DNA from 3 places in the Cupriavidus sp. H19C3 genome. Region 1 is predicted to be linked to each of the others. Evidence: predicted binding sites of a transcription regulator. Region 1 holds the regulator's gene; each other region holds the start of a gene.
The links. The regulator sigma-54, encoded in region 1, starts transcription at its own class of promoters, with help from an activator protein. The targets are predictions, from matches to a motif close to TGGCANGNAANCTGCTTT.
Positions count from the first base shown of each region.

Region 2: the regulator sigma-54 is predicted to act here: its motif matches at 4,637-4,654, upstream of DFLDMN_RS26415 (GTP cyclohydrolase II).
Region 3: the regulator sigma-54 is predicted to act here: its motif matches at 2,490-2,507, upstream of DFLDMN_RS23155 (MSMEG_0572/Sll0783 family nitrogen starvation response protein).

Region 1 covers NZ_CP184985.1:2,335,356-2,341,116, forward strand. The annotation lists gene lptC (LPS export ABC transporter periplasmic protein LptC) at 1-2, shown strand, start outside; gene lptA (lipopolysaccharide transport periplasmic protein LptA) at 118-756, shown strand; gene lptB (LPS export ABC transporter ATP-binding protein) at 788-1,579, shown strand; gene DFLDMN_RS10815 (RNA polymerase factor sigma-54) at 1,702-3,183, shown strand; gene hpf (HPF/RaiA family ribosome-associated protein) at 3,234-3,587, shown strand; gene DFLDMN_RS10825 (PTS sugar transporter subunit IIA) at 4,025-4,480, shown strand; gene hprK (HPr kinase/phosphorylase) at 4,554-5,525, shown strand; gene DFLDMN_RS10835 (PsiF family protein) at 5,672-5,761, shown strand, end outside.
Region 2 covers NZ_CP184986.1:1,526,769-1,532,529, forward strand. The annotation lists gene DFLDMN_RS26395 (BMP family protein) at 1-407, opposite strand, end outside; gene DFLDMN_RS26400 (TetR/AcrR family transcriptional regulator) at 532-1,203, opposite strand; gene upp (uracil phosphoribosyltransferase) at 1,203-1,901, opposite strand; gene DFLDMN_RS26410 (URC4/urg3 family protein) at 2,050-3,351, opposite strand; gene DFLDMN_RS26415 (GTP cyclohydrolase II) at 3,348-4,586, opposite strand; gene DFLDMN_RS26420 (acyltransferase family protein) at 4,912-5,761, opposite strand, start outside.
Region 3 covers NZ_CP184986.1:814,516-820,276, reverse strand. The annotation lists gene DFLDMN_RS23165 (MSMEG_0568 family radical SAM protein) at 1-961, opposite strand, end outside; gene DFLDMN_RS23160 (Nit6803 family nitrilase) at 912-1,928, opposite strand; gene DFLDMN_RS23155 (MSMEG_0572/Sll0783 family nitrogen starvation response protein) at 1,953-2,435, opposite strand; gene DFLDMN_RS23150 (PLP-dependent aminotransferase family protein) at 2,819-4,210, shown strand; gene serA (phosphoglycerate dehydrogenase) at 4,357-5,559, shown strand; gene soxR (redox-sensitive transcriptional activator SoxR) at 5,683-5,761, opposite strand, start outside.

The DNA of each region.
Region 1 (5,761 bases):
AAGAAACGCGGTACCGACACCGTCCGTCACGATCGCCGCATCGTCACGGTCACCGTCTCACCGTCGGTAGCTGCGCCAACGTGTCAGGCCGTCTCCCTTGTCCACTTTCTAGCCGCTATGACTTCATCCCCGACGACTTTGTCCCGTCGCCACCCCGCCGCGTATGCGCTGCTGGCCTCCGTCGCCGTGCTTGGCCTGCTGCTGGCGCGACCCGCCCTGGCCGAGCGCGCGGACCGGGACAAGCCGCTGGTACTGGAGGCGGACAACGCCAGCTACGATGACGTCAAGCAGATCTACACGCTCACCGGCAACGTGGTGCTGACCAAGGGAACCATGGTGCTGAAGTCGGACGCGGCCGAGCTGCGCACCGATCCCGAGGGCTACCAGTACGCGATCGCCACCGCCAAGGCCGGCAAGCAGGCCTATATCCGCCAGAAGCGCGACGGCGTGGACGAATATATCGACGGCTGGGGCGACCGCATCGAATACGACGGCAAGCAGGAGCTGTCGCGCCTGATCGGCCATGCGCGCGCGGCGCGCGTGGCCGGCGCCAAGATCATCGACGAAATCCGTGGCGCGCTGATTACCTACGACAGCCGCAACGAGTTCTACACGGCCGCCGGCGGTGGCGAGAACACCTCGGCCGGCAGCCCGTCGGGCCGTGTGCGCGCCGTGCTGTCGCCGCGCGCGGACCAGGCCAGCGCACCGGCCGCCCCTCTCGACCTGAAGCCGGCGCCCGCGCCGGGCAAGCCCTGAACACCGGCGTCCGCGCCGCTCCCTCGCAGTCATGAACGATACCGCCACGCTCGCCACGCCGACTTCCTCCGCCACCGCCACCAACGGCAGCACGCTGGTCGTGCGCCACCTGAAGAAGCGCTACGGGTCGCGCACCGTGGTCAAGGACGTGTCGCTCGACGTCAAGAGCGGCGAGGTGGTGGGCCTGCTGGGCCCCAACGGCGCCGGCAAGACCACGTCGTTCTACATGATCGTCGGCCTGGTGGCGCTCGACGAAGGCGATATCGTGCTCGACGGGGACCATATCAGCGGCCTGCCGATCCACGAGCGCGCGCGCATGGGCCTGTCCTACCTGCCGCAGGAAGCCTCGGTGTTCCGCAAGCTGAACGTCGAGGAAAATATCCGCGCGGTGCTGGAGCTGCAGACCGAGAACGGCAAGCCGCTCAAGAAGGACGAGATGAACAAGCGCCTGGAGACGCTGCTGGACGACCTGCAGATCGCCCACCTGCGCAACAATCCGGCCCTGTCGCTGTCCGGCGGCGAGCGGCGCCGGGTGGAAATCGCCCGGGCGCTGGCGTCGTCGCCGCGCTTCATCCTGCTCGACGAGCCATTTGCCGGCGTGGACCCGATCGCGGTCGGTGAAATCCAGCGCATCGTCAGCTTCCTCAAGGCCCGCAACATCGGCGTGCTGATTACCGACCATAACGTGCGCGAGACGCTCGGCATCTGCGATCACGCCTACATCATCAGCGAGGGCACCGTGCTGGCGGCCGGGCAGCCCGAGGACATCATCGCCAACGAGTCCGTGCGGCGCGTCTACCTGGGCGAGAATTTCCGCATGTGACGTCGCTGCCGCGGCAATGCGGGCGACCCGGCTGCCGCGGCCGAACACGATCACCAAACTGAAGCGATAGGCGATAGCAATTTCCGTTCCATCGACGGAGAGATGCGCATAGAATAGGTCGCATGAAACCGTCGCTTCAGCTTCGTCTCTCTCAGCACCTTGCCTTGACTCCCCAACTGCAGCAGTCGATCCGGCTGCTGCAGCTTTCCACGCTGGAACTGCAACAGGAAGTCGAACAGGCCCTGACCGAAAATCCGCTGCTCGAACGCGAAAACGACTGGATCGAGAGCCCGCTGCGCGTGGCCGCCGATGGCTCCGTCAATGTGCAGAGCGCGCCGGCCCCGACGCCCGCCGAGCCGCAAGGCAGCGGCGAGGATCGCGCCGAAGGCGCCGCGTCCGGCGACGACGAGGGTTTTGGCGATAGCGGCGGCGAGGATTACGGCAACGACTGGAGTCTCGACGACTTTGCGCGCCGTCCGCAGGGCGACGAAGACGAAAAGACGCCGATGCAGCTGCGCGACGCCGAGCCGACGCTGCGTGAGTACCTGATGGAGCAGCTGACGCCGCTCAAGATCTCGGTGCGCGACAAGGGCCTGGCGGTCTTTCTGATCGAATCGCTCGACGACGACGGCTACCTGAGCGCCTCGCTCGAGGAAATCTGCACGGAACTGCCGGAAGAGCTCGAATTCGAAATCGAGGAAGTCCAGGCGATGCTCACGCTGCTGCAGAGCTTCGACCCGCCCGGCGTGGGCGCGCGCAATGCCGCCGAATGCCTCACGCTGCAATTGCGCCGGCTCCAGCATCCGCAACGCGAGCTGGCGCTGACCATCGTCAACCACCATCTGGAGCTGCTGGCCGTACGCGACTACACGCGCCTGAAGAAGGCGCTGCAGGTCGACGAGGCAGCCCTGAAGGCGGCGCACGAACTGATCCGCTCGCTGGCACCCTACCCCGGCCACGCCTACAGCCGGCCCGAAGCCGACTTCGTGGTGCCGGACGTCTTCGTGCGTAAGAGCGGTACCGGCTGGATCGCGCAGCTCAATCCCGATGTGATGCCCCGGTTACGCATCAACGATATGTACGCGCAGATCCTGCGCGGCGCCAAGGGCGAATCGGGCACCGCCGGCCTGCAGCAAAAGCTGCAGGAAGCGCGGTGGCTCATCAAGAACATCCAGCAGCGCTTCGACACGATCCTGCGCGTGGCGCAGGCCATCGTGGAGCGGCAGAAGAACTTCTTCACCCACGGGGAAATCGCGATGCGCCCCTTGGTTTTGAGGGAGATAGCCGATACACTCGGTTTACATGAGTCCACCATTTCCCGTGTGACCACCAACAAATATATGGCCACGCCAATGGGGACCTTCGAACTGAAGTACTTCTTTGGAAGCCATGTGTCCACCGAAACCGGTGGCGCCGCCTCATCCACGGCAATCCGCGCGCTGATCAAGCAACTGATAGGAGCCGAAGACCCCAAGAATCCCCTTTCCGACAGCCGCATCGCCGAACTGTTGGGCGAGCAGGGCTTCGTTGTCGCGCGTCGTACCGTCGCCAAATACCGGGAAGCCCTCAAGATCCCAGCAGTGAATCTCCGCAAGTCTTTGTAGCCGAGCTGCGTCACCTGCCTTGGTGCAGCTCTTTCAGAAGGAGAAGCGCTATGAACTTCAAGATCAGTGGACACCACCTGGACATCACGCCGCCTCTGCGTGAGTACGTGGAAACGAAACTGGAGCGTATCGTCAGGCATTTCGATCAGGTCATTGGCGTAAGCGTGCTGCTATCGGTGGACAACCATAAGGAAAAGGAACGCCGGCAGTATGCGGAAATCAATCTGCATCTGAAGGGCAAGGACATCTTTGTCGAAGCGCATCATGAAGACCTCTACGCGGCGATCGACTGTCTGGTCGACAAGCTCGACCGCCAGGTGATCCGTTACAAGGACCGCGTGCAAGGTCACGACCGCGAAGCCCTCAAGTACCAGATGGCGGCATCGCAGATGCAGCAGCAATAAAGCCATTGAAGGCGACCGGCAACCGGTCGCCCGGGGTTGAAAAGAAGTGGATAAAGCCGCGCCGGAAGCGCGGCTTTTTTGATGGCCGCGCGCTGCGGAAGCGGGCAAGCCGGGCCGGGCGTGGCAGGGCGACCACGGACTTTCGCAACACGGTCGTCACGGTGTATGCTGCGCCATACATCACGCGTAGGAGACATGCGCACCGCTGACGGCTCATGATGGGGCCATCAGGATCGGGGCGCGCCGCGCCGCGTCTCATTGCGGTGCACAAGCGCCAGGCGGCGCTGCTCTATAATGGCCGGACGCTCCAATGCGGGTGTCCCCTGGATTTCGTAGAACCAGTACAACCGATCTGTCACACGCCTGCGGGCAGCGGCCCAGCGTTCCGGCCCCGCCCCACCGTCCTGGCATTCTTTGCATCTATCCGCGCATCGCCCATGAATCGTTTGGCCAAATTGCTGCCACCCGGCAACATATCCCTCGACGTCAGCGTCACCAGCAAGAAGCGCGTGTTCGAGCAAGCCGGGCTGCTGTTCGAGAACAATCATGGGGTGGCGCGGGCAACCGTCACCGACAACCTGTTTGCGCGCGAGTCGCTCGGTTCCACCGGTCTCGGCGCCGGCGTGGCCATTCCGCATGGCCGCATCAAGGGTCTCAAGCAGCCGCTGGCGGGCTTTATGCGACTGGCCGAGCCGATCCCGTTTGAATCGCCCGACGGCAAGCCCGTCTCGCTGCTGATTTTTCTGCTGGTGCCCGAGCAGGCGACGCAGCAGCATCTGGAAATCCTGTCGGAAATCGCGCAACTGCTGTCGGACCGCGAAATGCGCGAGGGCCTCGCCACGTTGCCGACACCCGAGGCCGTGCATCATCTGCTGACGGAGTGGCACCCGTAACCCAAGCACCCGCAAGCCGCCGGCAAGGCCCCGGCCACCGGCAAGTCTGACCAGTCCCCCACATCGCAAGCGCATGGAACTCACCGGCGTCACCTCGCAGTCGATCTTCGACGATAACGCAGCCGACATCAAACTCTCGTGGGTCGCCGGCCTGGAAGGCGCCGACCGCGCGTTCGACGTCGAATTCGCGCGCGAAGCCACTTCCGCGGCGGACCTCGTGGGCCATTTGAACCTGATCCACCCGAACCGGATCCAGGTGCTCGGCAAGCCCGAGATCATGTATTACCAGCGCCTCGACGACGAGCCGCGCAAACGCCAGATGGGCGAACTGATCCTGTTGGAGCCGCCGTTCCTGGTGGTGGCCGATGGCATGGAGCCTCCGCCCGACCTCGAGTTGCGCTGCACGCGCTCGTCCACGCCGTTGTTCACCACGCCGGTGTCGTCGGCGGCGGTCATCGACCACCTGCGCCTGTATCTGTCGCGCATCTCGGCGCCGCGCGTGACCATGCACGGTGTGTTTCTCGACATCCTCGGCATGGGCGTGCTGATCATGGGCGAGTCCGGCCTGGGCAAGAGCGAGCTCGGCCTCGAACTGATTTCACGCGGCCATGGCCTGGTGGCCGACGATGCGGTGGACTTCGTACGGCTGGGTCCTGACTTTATCGAGGGCCGCTGCCCGCCGCTGCTGCAAAACCTGCTGGAAGTGCGGGGCCTCGGCCTGCTCGATATCAAGACCATCTTCGGTGAAACAGCGGTGCGCCGGAAGATGAAACTCAAGCTCGTGGTACAGCTGGTGCGCCGCAACGATGGCGAATTCGAGCGGCTGCCGCTCGATTCGCAATACCTCGACGTGCTCGGCCTGCCCATCCACATGGTCAAGATCCAGGTGGCGGCCGGCCGCAACCTCGCCGTGCTGGTGGAAGCCGCCGTGCGCAACACCATCCTGCGCCTGCGCGGCATCGATACGTTGCGCGATTTCATGGATCGCCAGCGCGCCGCCATGCAGGCGGACGTAGTCTCGCGCGGCCAGGGGCGCCTGCTCTGAACCCCGCCGACGCCCCGCGACCGTTTTCAATTGCTTACAAGGGCAGTCCCCGTCCGCGTCAACGCATTGCCGCCGCGTGCCGTTCTCGGCGGTAATGGGCGCCAAGGCCCGTGTTTCGTGTGGTTCCACAGCCAGGAGAGAGAAGCATGAAAAAACTGATCGCGATGTGCGTGCTGGTTACCCCGTTGATCGCCACAGGCGCATTTGCCCAGGGCGCCTCGGCCCCCGGTGCCGAG
Region 2 (5,761 bases), on a different replicon from region 1:
CCACCGGCGATCATGCCGGTCAGATACGACGGCTCCTGGATGTAATTGTCGAACACCGAGAAATTGGGCGCCTGCGGCTTGCCCGACGACCCCATCAGGAAGGCCGTCTTCGGATAATCCCTGGCCACCTTGCGCGCGGCCGACTCCACCGCGAACGACTCGCCCAGGATCAGCGCCGAACCCTGTTCCGCATACTGGCGCAACACGCGCTCGTAGTCCGCATTGGACACGCTCTCCGAGAACACGTATTCGATCTCGCCGCGCGCCTTGGCCTCGTTGAGCGCCTTGTGAATGCGCGACACCCACTGCTGCTCCACGGGCACCGTGTAGACCGCCGCCACCTTGATCCTGGTCTGCGCCTCCGCGCGCGGCGTGGCAACCACGGCCGCCAGCGCGGCGCTCGCCATCACCGCCACCATCCACGCACGGCGCGTCATCCGGGTGATCCCTGCCCGTTCAGTCTTCATGACTTCACTCCCCTTTTTTCGAGTACTACGTTGATATCTCTTGTGATGCTGTCCCGCACCGCGGTCAGTCGGCATCTGGCTCGATGCCGCACCCCCGCAGCAGCAGCGCGACCAGGTGCTCGGTCGCCTCATCGAATGTCTGTGCATCGAGTTCGCCCACGCCGAGCACCGCGCACACCTGCGCCTCGAAGTCCGCGTAGGTCTGTGTGGCCGCCCAGATCGTGAAGAACAGGTGGTGCGGGTCGACTGCTGCCATCTGCCCGCTGGCGACCCATTGACGGATCACCATGGCCTTGCGCGCCACCAGTTCGCGCAAGGCCTCGCGCAGCACGCCGCCGATCTCGGGGGCGCCGTGCAGCAGCTCGTTGGCGAAGACGCGCGAGGCATCGGGATGGCTCGCCGACAGCCGCATCTTGGCGCGGATATATTGTTCAAGCGCTACGCGCGGCCCGCACTCGGCGCTGATGATATCGGTCTCGGCCAGCCACAGCTGCAGCGTATGCGCCAGCACGGCGCGGTAGAGCGCCTGCTTGGTACGAAAGTAGTAATGGAGGTTCGACTTGGGCACCCCCGCGCGCACCGCGATCTCCGCCATGGTGGCGCCGGCAAACCCCGCGCGCGCAAACACATGCTCGGCCGCGCGCAGGATCAGGGCCTCGTTCTCCTGCCGGATGCGTCCGCCGGACTCGCGCACGCCGAGAGCGTGCGGGGCGCCATGGGCGCGCAGCGCGTCCATCAGCGCGTGCCGTACAGCCGGTCGCCGGCATCGCCGAGGCCCGGCACGATATAGCCGTGCTCGTTGAGCTGCTCGTCGATGGCGGCGGTGACGATCGCGACATCGGGATGCGCGGCCTGCAACGCACGGAGGCCCGGCCGCGAGGCGATCAGGCAGACGTACTTGAGCGCGCTCACCCCGGCCTCCTTGAGCCGGTTGAGCGCGGCGATGGCCGAATTGCCGGTGGCCAGCATGGGGTCGACCACGATCACCAGCCGCTCCTGGATATCTTCGGGCATCTTGAAGTAATACTCGATCGGCTCCAGCGTCTCCGGGTCGCGGTACAGCCCGATATGGCCTACCCGCGCGGCCGGCAGCAGTTCGAGCATGCCATCGAGAAAGCCATTGCCGGCGCGCAGGATCGAGACCAGGCAGAGCTTCTTGCCGGACAGCACCGGCGACTGCATCGGCGCGATCGGCGTACGGATGGCGATGGTCTCCATGGCAAGGTCGCGGGTTGCCTCGTACGTGAGGAGCTGGCTGATCTCGCGCACCAGCCGGCGAAAGTTGTCGGTGGTAGTGTCCTCGCTGCGCACCAGCGTGACCTTGTGCTGGACCAGCGGATGGTTGACGACCAGTACGGACGGCGACAGCGCACTGGCGGAACTCGTCTCGGCAAAAGTCTCGATGGCCGTGGGCACGGCGGACAGGTCGTTCATCATTGGCTCCCTGGGATCAACGGTCGGGTCAAACGCTGGATCGGGCTCGGTCGGGCTAGGTCGGGCTAGGGCAGGCTGGATCTGGATGGATCGGCATCGGCGCGCGGCGGCAAGGCACTGCCCCGCCGTCATGCGCGCGGACGGTGGCTCAGAACACGGTGCCGTCGCTCTGGATGACAAACGGCGGCGCGCCGCCTTCGCGGCGTTGCGCGGCAATGCGCCGGCCGGCGGCCCAGGTTCCCCCTTCCAGCACGCGCGCGAGCGGAAACTCCGCTGCCGACAGCCCCAGCGCCTGGCGCACGCCATCGGCCACGAGGTCGAGCCCGGTCACGGTGAGCGCGCGCCATTCGACGATCACGGGCTCGTCGACGGTATGCACACCGGCGGCAAAGGCCGGGTCGCGCGGCTTCATCAGTTCAAAGTCGAACAGCAGTCCGCCGTTGCGATACTCCGGCAGGCCGGTCAGCGCATCGAGGCCGGTGACGGTCAGCCCGCCGTCCTCGAGCGGCTCGATCAGCGAATAGGTGAGCCATTGCGTGAGCTTGTGCAATGGCACCAGCCCATCGGGCGCGGCCTGGTGATACCAGCAGTCGCCCAGCGAGATACCCTCCAGCACGATCCGGCCCGGCCACACGGGACCGAGCGCGACCAGCAGCGTGCGCAGCACGAAGCTTGCTTCCACCCGGCCCTCGCGCGCATTGGCCGCGATGTAGTCGAACAGGTTGCCCAGCCGCGCCGGCTTGCCGAACACGGCCGGCGTGGCATCGACTACCTCGCCCAGGCGCCGCAACAACCCCGCGCGTCCTTCAAGCCCGACGATCGGATTGTGCTGCGCCACCTGGAACGCGTTGGCGATGGTCGACGCGTCGATCCGCATCAGCCTTTCGCCATCGGCGCGCAGCGGATCGCCGTGCTCGGCCGAGAAGCCGCCGCGCGCGAACAGGTCGAAGCTCGCCACGCCAAGTCCTTCCGAGCGCGTGAGATTGATGGCGCTGGCGGGGTCGCGATAGCGCCAGTCCGGCCCTGCGCCCGCATCGAGCAGCACGCTCGGGATGACGAGGTCGATACCGATGCGCGCGCGCTCGGCACAGTGATCGGCGCCCGAGAGTCCCGCGCGCTCGCACAGGATCTGCCAGCGGTCGACCTTCTCGCCGGGTGCGCCGGCCTCGAAATGACGCCAGCGGCTGTGGTACGGCACCTGCAGGTCGGGATAGCGGCGCCGAATCGTCGCCGCCACGTAGTCCGCGATGGCGTGGACGCGGTCCGGGTGCCAGGTGAACAGCGCGGAGTCGCCGGCCGCCACGTACCCCGTCACCGCGGCGCAATGCGTGCGTACCGCTTCGGCGGTCAGCAACGGACTGGCCGGATGATCGGGCGGCACCCAGCTGTGCCAGCCGCTGCCCGTGCCGTCATGTCTGGTGTCTGGTTCCCCTGCGGGATATTCGTTCATTCCTTCAACCCCCTGCCCTTCGCCAGGGCGAGTTCGTTGGCATCTGGCGGCGTGTAGTGCGTGAAGTACCCCGCCGCCACCTTCGCATCGATTTCCACGCGCGCATCGGCCGGGATCAGCGCCTCGGGGATCGCCACCTGCTCGACCACCTCGATACCCTGCGCGGTCAGCGCGCCATGCTTCATGTTGCTCATGGACGCCCAGCGATCGATGCGCCGGATGCCGAGCCAGTGGAATACGTCCGGCATCAGCTCCTGGAAGCGCATGTCCTGCACGCCCGCCACACATTCGGTCCGCTCGAAATAGGTCTCCGCGCGATCGCCACCCGCCTGGCGCTTGCGGGCGTTATAGACCAGGAACTTGGTCACCTCGCCCAGCGCGCGCCCTTCCTTCCGGTTATAGACCACGAGGCCGACGCCGCCTTGCTGCGCCATCTCGATACATACCTCTATGCCATGCGCGAGGTAGGGTCTGCACGTACAGATATCCGAACCGAAGACGTCCGAACCGTTGCACTCGTCGTGCACGCGGCAGGCCACGCGCGTGTCGTCCTGGCCAAGCCGGGCGATATCGCCGAAAAAATAGAGCGTCATGCCGCCGATGGGGGGCAGGAACACCTTGAGGTCGGGGCGCGTCACGAGTTCGGGGAACATGCCGCCGGTCTGCTCGAACAGGCTGCGGCGCAGCACGCTTTCCTTGATATGGAAGCGGTTGGCCAGGCCTGGCAGGTACCAGACCGGATCGACCGCGGCCTTGGTCACGCGCACATCGCCGTTTGGAAACAGGATGTCCCCATCGGGCTGGAGCCGCCCCGCCGCGATGGCGGCGGTCAGCTCGGGCATATTGATGTGCGCGCGCGTGACGGCGATGGTCGGCCGGATATCGACGCCCGCGGCAATGCGATCCTCGAACGCGGTCGAGACCAGATGGCCCCACGGATCGAGCGAGACGATCTTCTCCGGATCGCCCCATTGCGGATGCGGGCCGATGGCTTCGGCCGGGGCGGTATCGGTCAGGTCCGGACGATGGGCGCGCTGCAGGTTGCCCGAGGCAACCGCCAGCGCGCGGTAGATCGCGTACGACCCCGCGTGCGTGCCAATCACGTTGCGCCGCGCGGGATCGGTCAGGCTGGCGATGACGGGGCCCCGCTCCACGGCCGTCGGCGCTCCCCAGTGGATGGGTTCCGCCGGCTTGTCGCGGCGCGCGTGCGAGGTCAGGACGATGTGGTCGGACATGGCAGCCTCACTGGAATCCTGACCAAATGGTCAGGTTTACGATTCCATACTAGGCAACGTTCATGCCACCGACCAATCGGGGTTGTAACGGGTGTGCGCGCAGGGCAACGGAATATTCACGCACTGCACGGGTGCGCGATGCACCGCGATGAGGAGAAAAGGGCGCAGGGTGGGCGCAGGGTGGGCGGAGGATGGGGCGGGAGCGCGCCCGGTCGCGGTCGGGGCCGCGCCGGGGCGTCGACGACTTGCCACCGGTGACAGCGCCGGTGAGCGCCGGTGAGCGCCGGTGGGCGCCGGTCAGCGCCGACCCGGGCAGGAACAGGGCTCAGGTATTGCCCAGCGCACCTTGCTTACGGTCGCGCCGAAGCCAGAGGGCCTGGCCTAGCGTGTGCAGCGGATCGCGCCGCTCCACGTAGCGATGGAAGAGCGCGCCGGCCAGATTGGACGCGACCCAGGCGAACAGCATGCCGAGCGCGTTGCACAGCGGCTGGCCCGGCGCCAGGTGGTGGACCACGGCGTTGACCACCAGCAGCACCGGGAAATGCACCAGGAATACGGAATACGAGATACGGCCGAAGCAGGCCACCACGCGGCCGCGCGGCCAGCGTTCGAGCCAGTCTCCGCGCCGCGCGATGGCCAGCAGCAGCGCGGTGGCGAGGGCCACCGCGATGCGCAGGCGGAAGTCGATCACCAGCGCCGCGGTGCCGACCGCGCCCAGCGCGATCAGCGGCAGCGACGAGCGCTCCGGGTGCGAGGCCCAGTACGCCAGCGTGCCCATGCCATACGCGCCAAAGAAATACAACGCCCACACATCCCACATGGCATTGCGGTTGAACCAGAACAGCGACACTACCGCGAGTGCGGCCACCACCGGCATGCCCCACGCCCGGCCACGGCCGGACACCGTGCGCGCCAGCCAGAGCGACAGGATCAGCAGCGCAAACAGCTGCAGGTCGATGGCGACATACCAGACCCCGGCCGACAGCGCATCGACATCCAGGATGTTGTGCAGCAGCAGCAGATGCGCGAGGAACTGCCGCAGGTGCGGCGCGGCCGGAATCGCGTCGTCGACCAGCCAGGCACGCGCGATGGCGGCGCCCGCGATGCTGAGCAGAATGGCGGCGGCATAGGGCACCACCAGCTTCCGGTAGCGCCGCCACAGGACGACCACCGGA
Region 3 (5,761 bases), on a different replicon from region 1:
CCAGCGGCGTGCCGCTGATCGGCACGAACGGCACCACGAACGGATAGACGCCGAGCGCGATCAGCTCGCGCGAGATGTCCAGGATGGCCTCGGCACTGTCGCCCAGGCCGGCGAGGATATAGGTGCTGACCTGACCGCGGCCGAACACCGCCACGGCGGCGCGAAATGCCTCCATATAGCGGCTCACGGGCACGCTGGCCTTGCCCGGCATCACGCGCGCGCGCACCTGCGGGGTCACCACTTCGAGGTGCATGCCGAGCGTATCGATGCCGGCGGCCTTCATGCGCGCAAACCACGCGTCGTCGTCGGGGGGCTCGCATTGCGCCTGGATCGGCAGGTCCACTGCCGCCTTGATCGCAAATGCGCTCTCGCACAGGATGGCGGCACCGCGGTCCGGCGTGGGCGGGGTGCCGGTGGTCAGCACCATGTGTTTGACGCCATCGAGCAGTACCGCCGCACGCGCCACCTCGGCCAGCTGTTGCGGCGTCTTGCGTGCCACGGTGCGGCCGGCCGCGAGCGACTGGCCGATCGCGCAGAACTTGCACGTCTTGCGCCGGCTCTCGAAGCGGATGCAGGTCTGCAGCACCGTGGTGGCCAGCACATCGGCGCCGTGCAGCGTGGCGATATGCGAGTACGGCACGCCGTCGAGCGTCTGCAGCCGGGCAAAGCGTGGCGCGCGCGGAAAGCTGATACTGGCGATCGGGATGGTGCCGCGCAGCAGCGCCGACTGGCCCTCGGCATCGGGCGCGCTGGCCACGAATGGCGAGTTCCACGCGGTACTGGTATGCACGGGCACCATGATGGTCACGCCATCGATGGTCACCGCCTTGTGATCGGACGGCCCCGCGCCGCCACGCCGGCTGGCGGCACCGGCCTGCGGGTCCACCAGGCGCAATCCTGACGACTGCAGCTCAGTCATCAACTGCCGGCTCGAGGCAGGCATCGTCTCGCTGGACTTCATCGTGGTGACTCCCGTGGAAGTTGTCGAATGCCGCCGCCATCGGCATGGCGGTGGCGGCAGGCCGGTCGTTGATGGCCAGGCTCAGCAGCTCGGGCCGCGCGTAGTGCCCGACCGAGTCCATCATGCGTTTGCGTTTGGTGATCAGCGAGAGATCGAGGTCCGCCACCACCATGCCCTCGCCTTCCGTGAGCGGCGCGGCCAGGTGCTGCCCCTCGGGCGACACGATGGCGGTGTTGCAGCCCCCGCGCAGTGCTTTCTGCAAGCCCGGGTCGGTGGTCACCGAGGCGATCTGCGCATCGGTCAGCCAGCCCGTGGCATTGACCACGAAGCAACCCGACTCCAGCGCATGATGGCGGATCGTGACTTCGATCTGGTCGGCAAAGATCGGACCTACCAGCGAGCCCGGAAACTGGCTGCAGTGGATCTCCTCGTGCTGCGTCATCAGCGCATAGCGCGCCAGCGGGTTGTAGTGCTCCCAGCAGGCCAGCGCGCCCACGCGACCGACCGCGGTACGCGCCACCTTGAGGCCGGCGGCATCGCCCTGTCCCCAGATCATGCGTTCGTGGAAAGTCGGGGTGAGTTTGCGGCGCTTCAGCACCAGGCGGCCGTCCGCGTCGAACATGAGCTGCGTGTTGTAGAGGCTGCCGTGATCGCGCTCGTTGACGCCGAGCACGATCACCATGCCATGGCGGCGCGCGCGCTCGGCCATGGCATCGGTCACCGGCCCGGGTACCACCACGGCCTGCTCGTACAGCCGCATGTGCTCTGCGCCGGACTGCACCGGCGGGCGCACGAACGAAAAGTAGGGGTAGTACGGCACGAACGTCTCCGGAAAGACGATCAGCTCCACCCCCTCCAGCGCCGCGCGGTCGATCGCCTCGCAGACCTTGCCGACGGTGTTCTCGCCGCGTTCGAGGTCCGGCGCGATCTGTACCGCGGCCGCGCGCACAATGCGTTGACGTGACATGATGGTCCTCGTGACGCCGCGCGCTCAGACCGTCCAGGTATCGACGATCACCGCGCCGGCCTTGTGGTGCAGCAGCTTGAGGTCGAGCACGTCGAGCGGATTGATCGGACGGATGCCTTCGATCAGCGACGGTTCGCCATGGCCATAGAGCGCCTGCAGCGCAAAGCGGCACGCGTAAACCTTGCCGCCTTCGGCCATGAACTTCATGAGCTGGTTGTTGAAGTTCATATGGCCGGGAAAGGCCTCGTCGCCGAGCGTCGGAAAGCCGCGCTGCACGCCGAGCGTCACGCCCGGGCCGTACAGCAGGATCGAGGTCTCGAAGCCCTTGCGCTGCAGGCGCGTGGCCTGGAGCATGTTGACGAAGCCGATCGAACCTTCGAACGCGACGGTGTGGAACGTCACGAGTGCCTTCTGGCCCGGTTCGGCCTTCACGTCCTCGAAGACCTTCTCTTCGTAGTCGACAAAGAAATCGCCTTTGCGATGAAGCGGGGCGCTGACTGCGGGCATGGTGCTCTCCTCTGGAAAGTGGATCGGATCGATGATCGGCCCTGGTTGCGCCAGGACGCCGATGCCATGCCATTTCGCAACGCCCGTGCCATCGCCGGCCCGCGCGCATGCGATCAAGACCCGATCGATGGCGGCAGCCGTCATTGATTGCATCGGTGATTTTTCACGTCGCGGAATCGTGCCGACACGATCCATACAAGCGGTGCCGGGCGGCCCTGCACCACGGTGGAAGCCGTGCGCGACAGCGGGGCATGCGTGCGCGCCGCAACGGTCCTTCACGCACCATCATCGAGCCGATCAAGATACGATCAAGGCGCGCCCGGATGGCGATCCTGCGGGCACGAAACCTGCTGCGGAGCTGGCATCCGAATGAGGAGTCCATCGTGTCGAGTCTTGCCAGCCACTGGCTCAAGCGCCTTGCCGAAAGCGACCGGCCTGCCTACCTGACCATCCCCGACATGATCGAGGAGGACCTCGCCAGCGGCCGTCTGCGCGCACGCGACCGCCTGCCCGCGCTACGCGACCTGGCCGAGGCGCTGCGGCTGAACTACACCACGGTCGCGCGGGCCTATGCCGAAGCGCGCAAGCGTGGGCTGATCGATGCCAAGGCCGGGGCCGGTACCTTCGTGCGCGGACGCCCGCCATCGTTGCCGCTGCAGGCCGGCACCGGCGCGGAGATGAGCATGAACATGCCACCCGAGCCCGCCGCGATGACGGTGCGCCTGCGCGAATCCGCGGCGCGCCTGCTCGGCAACGCCGATCCGTATACGCTGCTGCGCTACCAGGACTTCGGCGGCACGCCGGCCGACCGCGCCGTGGCCACGGCCTGGCTGCGGCGCCGCCTGCCCGACTGCCGTGCCGACACCGTGCTGATCTGCCCGGGCATCCATAGCGCGCTGGTGGCGCTGGTGTCGCAGCTGGTGCGCCCGGGCCAGGCGATCTGCCTCGATACCCTGGCCTATCCGGGCATCAAGGCCATCGCCGCGCAGCTCGGCGTGCGCCTGCAGGCGTTACCGGCCGACGACGAAGGTCCGTTGGGTCCGGCCTTCGAGGCGCTGTGCCGCACGCAGTTGCCGAGCGCGCTCTATGTCAATCCGACGCTGCAGAATCCGAGCACGCGCACCATGCCGCAGGGGCGGCGCGAGATACTTGCCGATATCGCGCTGCGCTATAACGTACCGATCATCGAGGACGATGCGTACGGCATGCTGCCGCGCGAGACGCCCGAACCGATGGCACGGCTGGCGCCCGAGCTTACGTATTACCTGACCGGCATGTCCAAGACCTTCGGCGCCGGCCTGCGCATCGCCTTCCTGTCCGCGCCCACGCCGCGCCAGGCACAACGGCTGGCCGGCACGCTGCGGGCGACCACGGTCATGGCGAGTCCGTTCAACACGCTGCTGGCCACGGCGTGGATCCAGGATGGCACCGCGGACGACATGATCGCGGCGATCCGCGCCGACAGCATGACCCGCCAGGCGCGCGCGCGCGAAGTGCTGGCCGGGCACGCCTACGATGCCGACCCCGAGGGCTTCCACCTGTGGCTGCCGATTCCGCCCGCCGCGGGCTGGCGCCCATCGGAGCTGGCGCTGCATCTGCGCTCGCGCGGCATCGGCGTGGTGTCGAGCGCGGCCTTCTCGACCGACGGCAATCCGCCCGACGCGGTCCGCATCTGCCTGGGCGGGCCCGGCGATGCCGAGGAAGTCGAGGAATCGCTGCAGATCGTGATCGACACGCTCGACGATCCGCATCATCTGCATAGCGCCATGCTGTAGCGGCACGGTGTGGCGGGCGCCGGCAATGCGCGCCGGCCGCCCGGCACCTGCATGGCCGGCGTAATCCCCTGGTCCCGACACGGACTCTGGTCGATGGTATGTTCTGTCAGGCGCCCCTTCTTTCCTGACTGATTTCCCGGACCCTCATGACCAGCGCCCTGCTTCTCGAAAACATCCACGCCAGCGCCCAGCAGGCCCTGGCCCACGCCAGGCTGCAGGTTGCCACGCAACCCAAGGCCCTCGCGGGCGACATGCTCGTCCAGGCCGTGCAACCGCATGAACTGCTCGGCATCCGCTCGGCCACCACCCTGACGGCCGATACCTTTGCCCAGGCGCGGCACCTGCTGTCGGTCGGCTGTTTCTGTATCGGCACCTCGCAGGTCGACCTGCCCGCGGCCGCCCATGCCGGCATTCCGGTCTTCAACGCGCCGTTCTCCAATACCCGCTCGGTGGCGGAACTGGTGATCGGGCAGACCATCATGCTGATGCGGCGCATCCCCGAGAAGAGCCGCGCCGCGCACCAGGGACAGTGGCAGAAGTCGGCCAAGGGCTCGTTCGAGATCCGCGGCAAGACGCTGGCGGTGATCGGCTACGGCAATATCGGCGCGCAGGTCGGCATCCTGGCCGAGGCCATGGGCATGCGCGTGGTGTTCTACGACATCCGGCCGCGCCTGTCGCTGGGCTCGGCGGTGCCGGTCGCATCGCTCGACGATGCGCTGGCGCAGGCCGACGTGGTCACGCTGCACGTGCCGGCCACGCCGCAGACACGCCTGCTGCTCGACCGGGCCGCGATCGGCCGCATCCGGCGCGGCGGCATCCTGATCAACGCCTCGCGCGGCACCGTGGTCGATATCCCGGCGCTGGCCGCGGCGCTCGACGAGGGCCATCTCGCCGGCGCCGCCATCGACGTGTTTCCCGAAGAGCCGCGCAGCAACACCGATCCGTTCCTGTCGCCGCTGCAGGGCAAGCCCAATGTCATCCTCACGCCGCACGTCGGTGGCAGCACCGAGGAGGCACAGGAGAATATCGGCGTCGAGGTGGCCAGCAAGCTGATCGGCTTCCTGCAGACCGGGGCCACCATCGGCGCGGTCAACCTGCCGGAGATCCAGCCGGCGCCGTTGCAGGCGCCCGCGCGCATCCTCAACATCCATTACAACCGGCCCGGTGCGCTGTCGCATTTCAACCAGGCGGTGGCCGATATCGGCGCCAATATCGTCGCGCAGCAATTGCAGACGGAAGGCGATATCGGCTACGCCATCACCGATATCAACGTCGTGCCGCCGACCGGATGGGTCCAGCAGCTGATGGAGGATCCGACGGTGATCCGCACCCGCACGATCACGGCGTAGCACGGCTCCACGAGCGATAACCGAGTAGCGATAACCGGCCGCTACCCGGCCGCTACCCGGCCGCTATGCGACCGACACCGGGCCGGTACCTGCCGGACCGCCCGGCGCCGCCACGCGGGCATCTTACGCGCGCGTCCTGGGCGGGCATTCCACATGCGCGCCCGGCCCCGCCTGCCCCAGCACATCCTGCGGATTGCGCAGC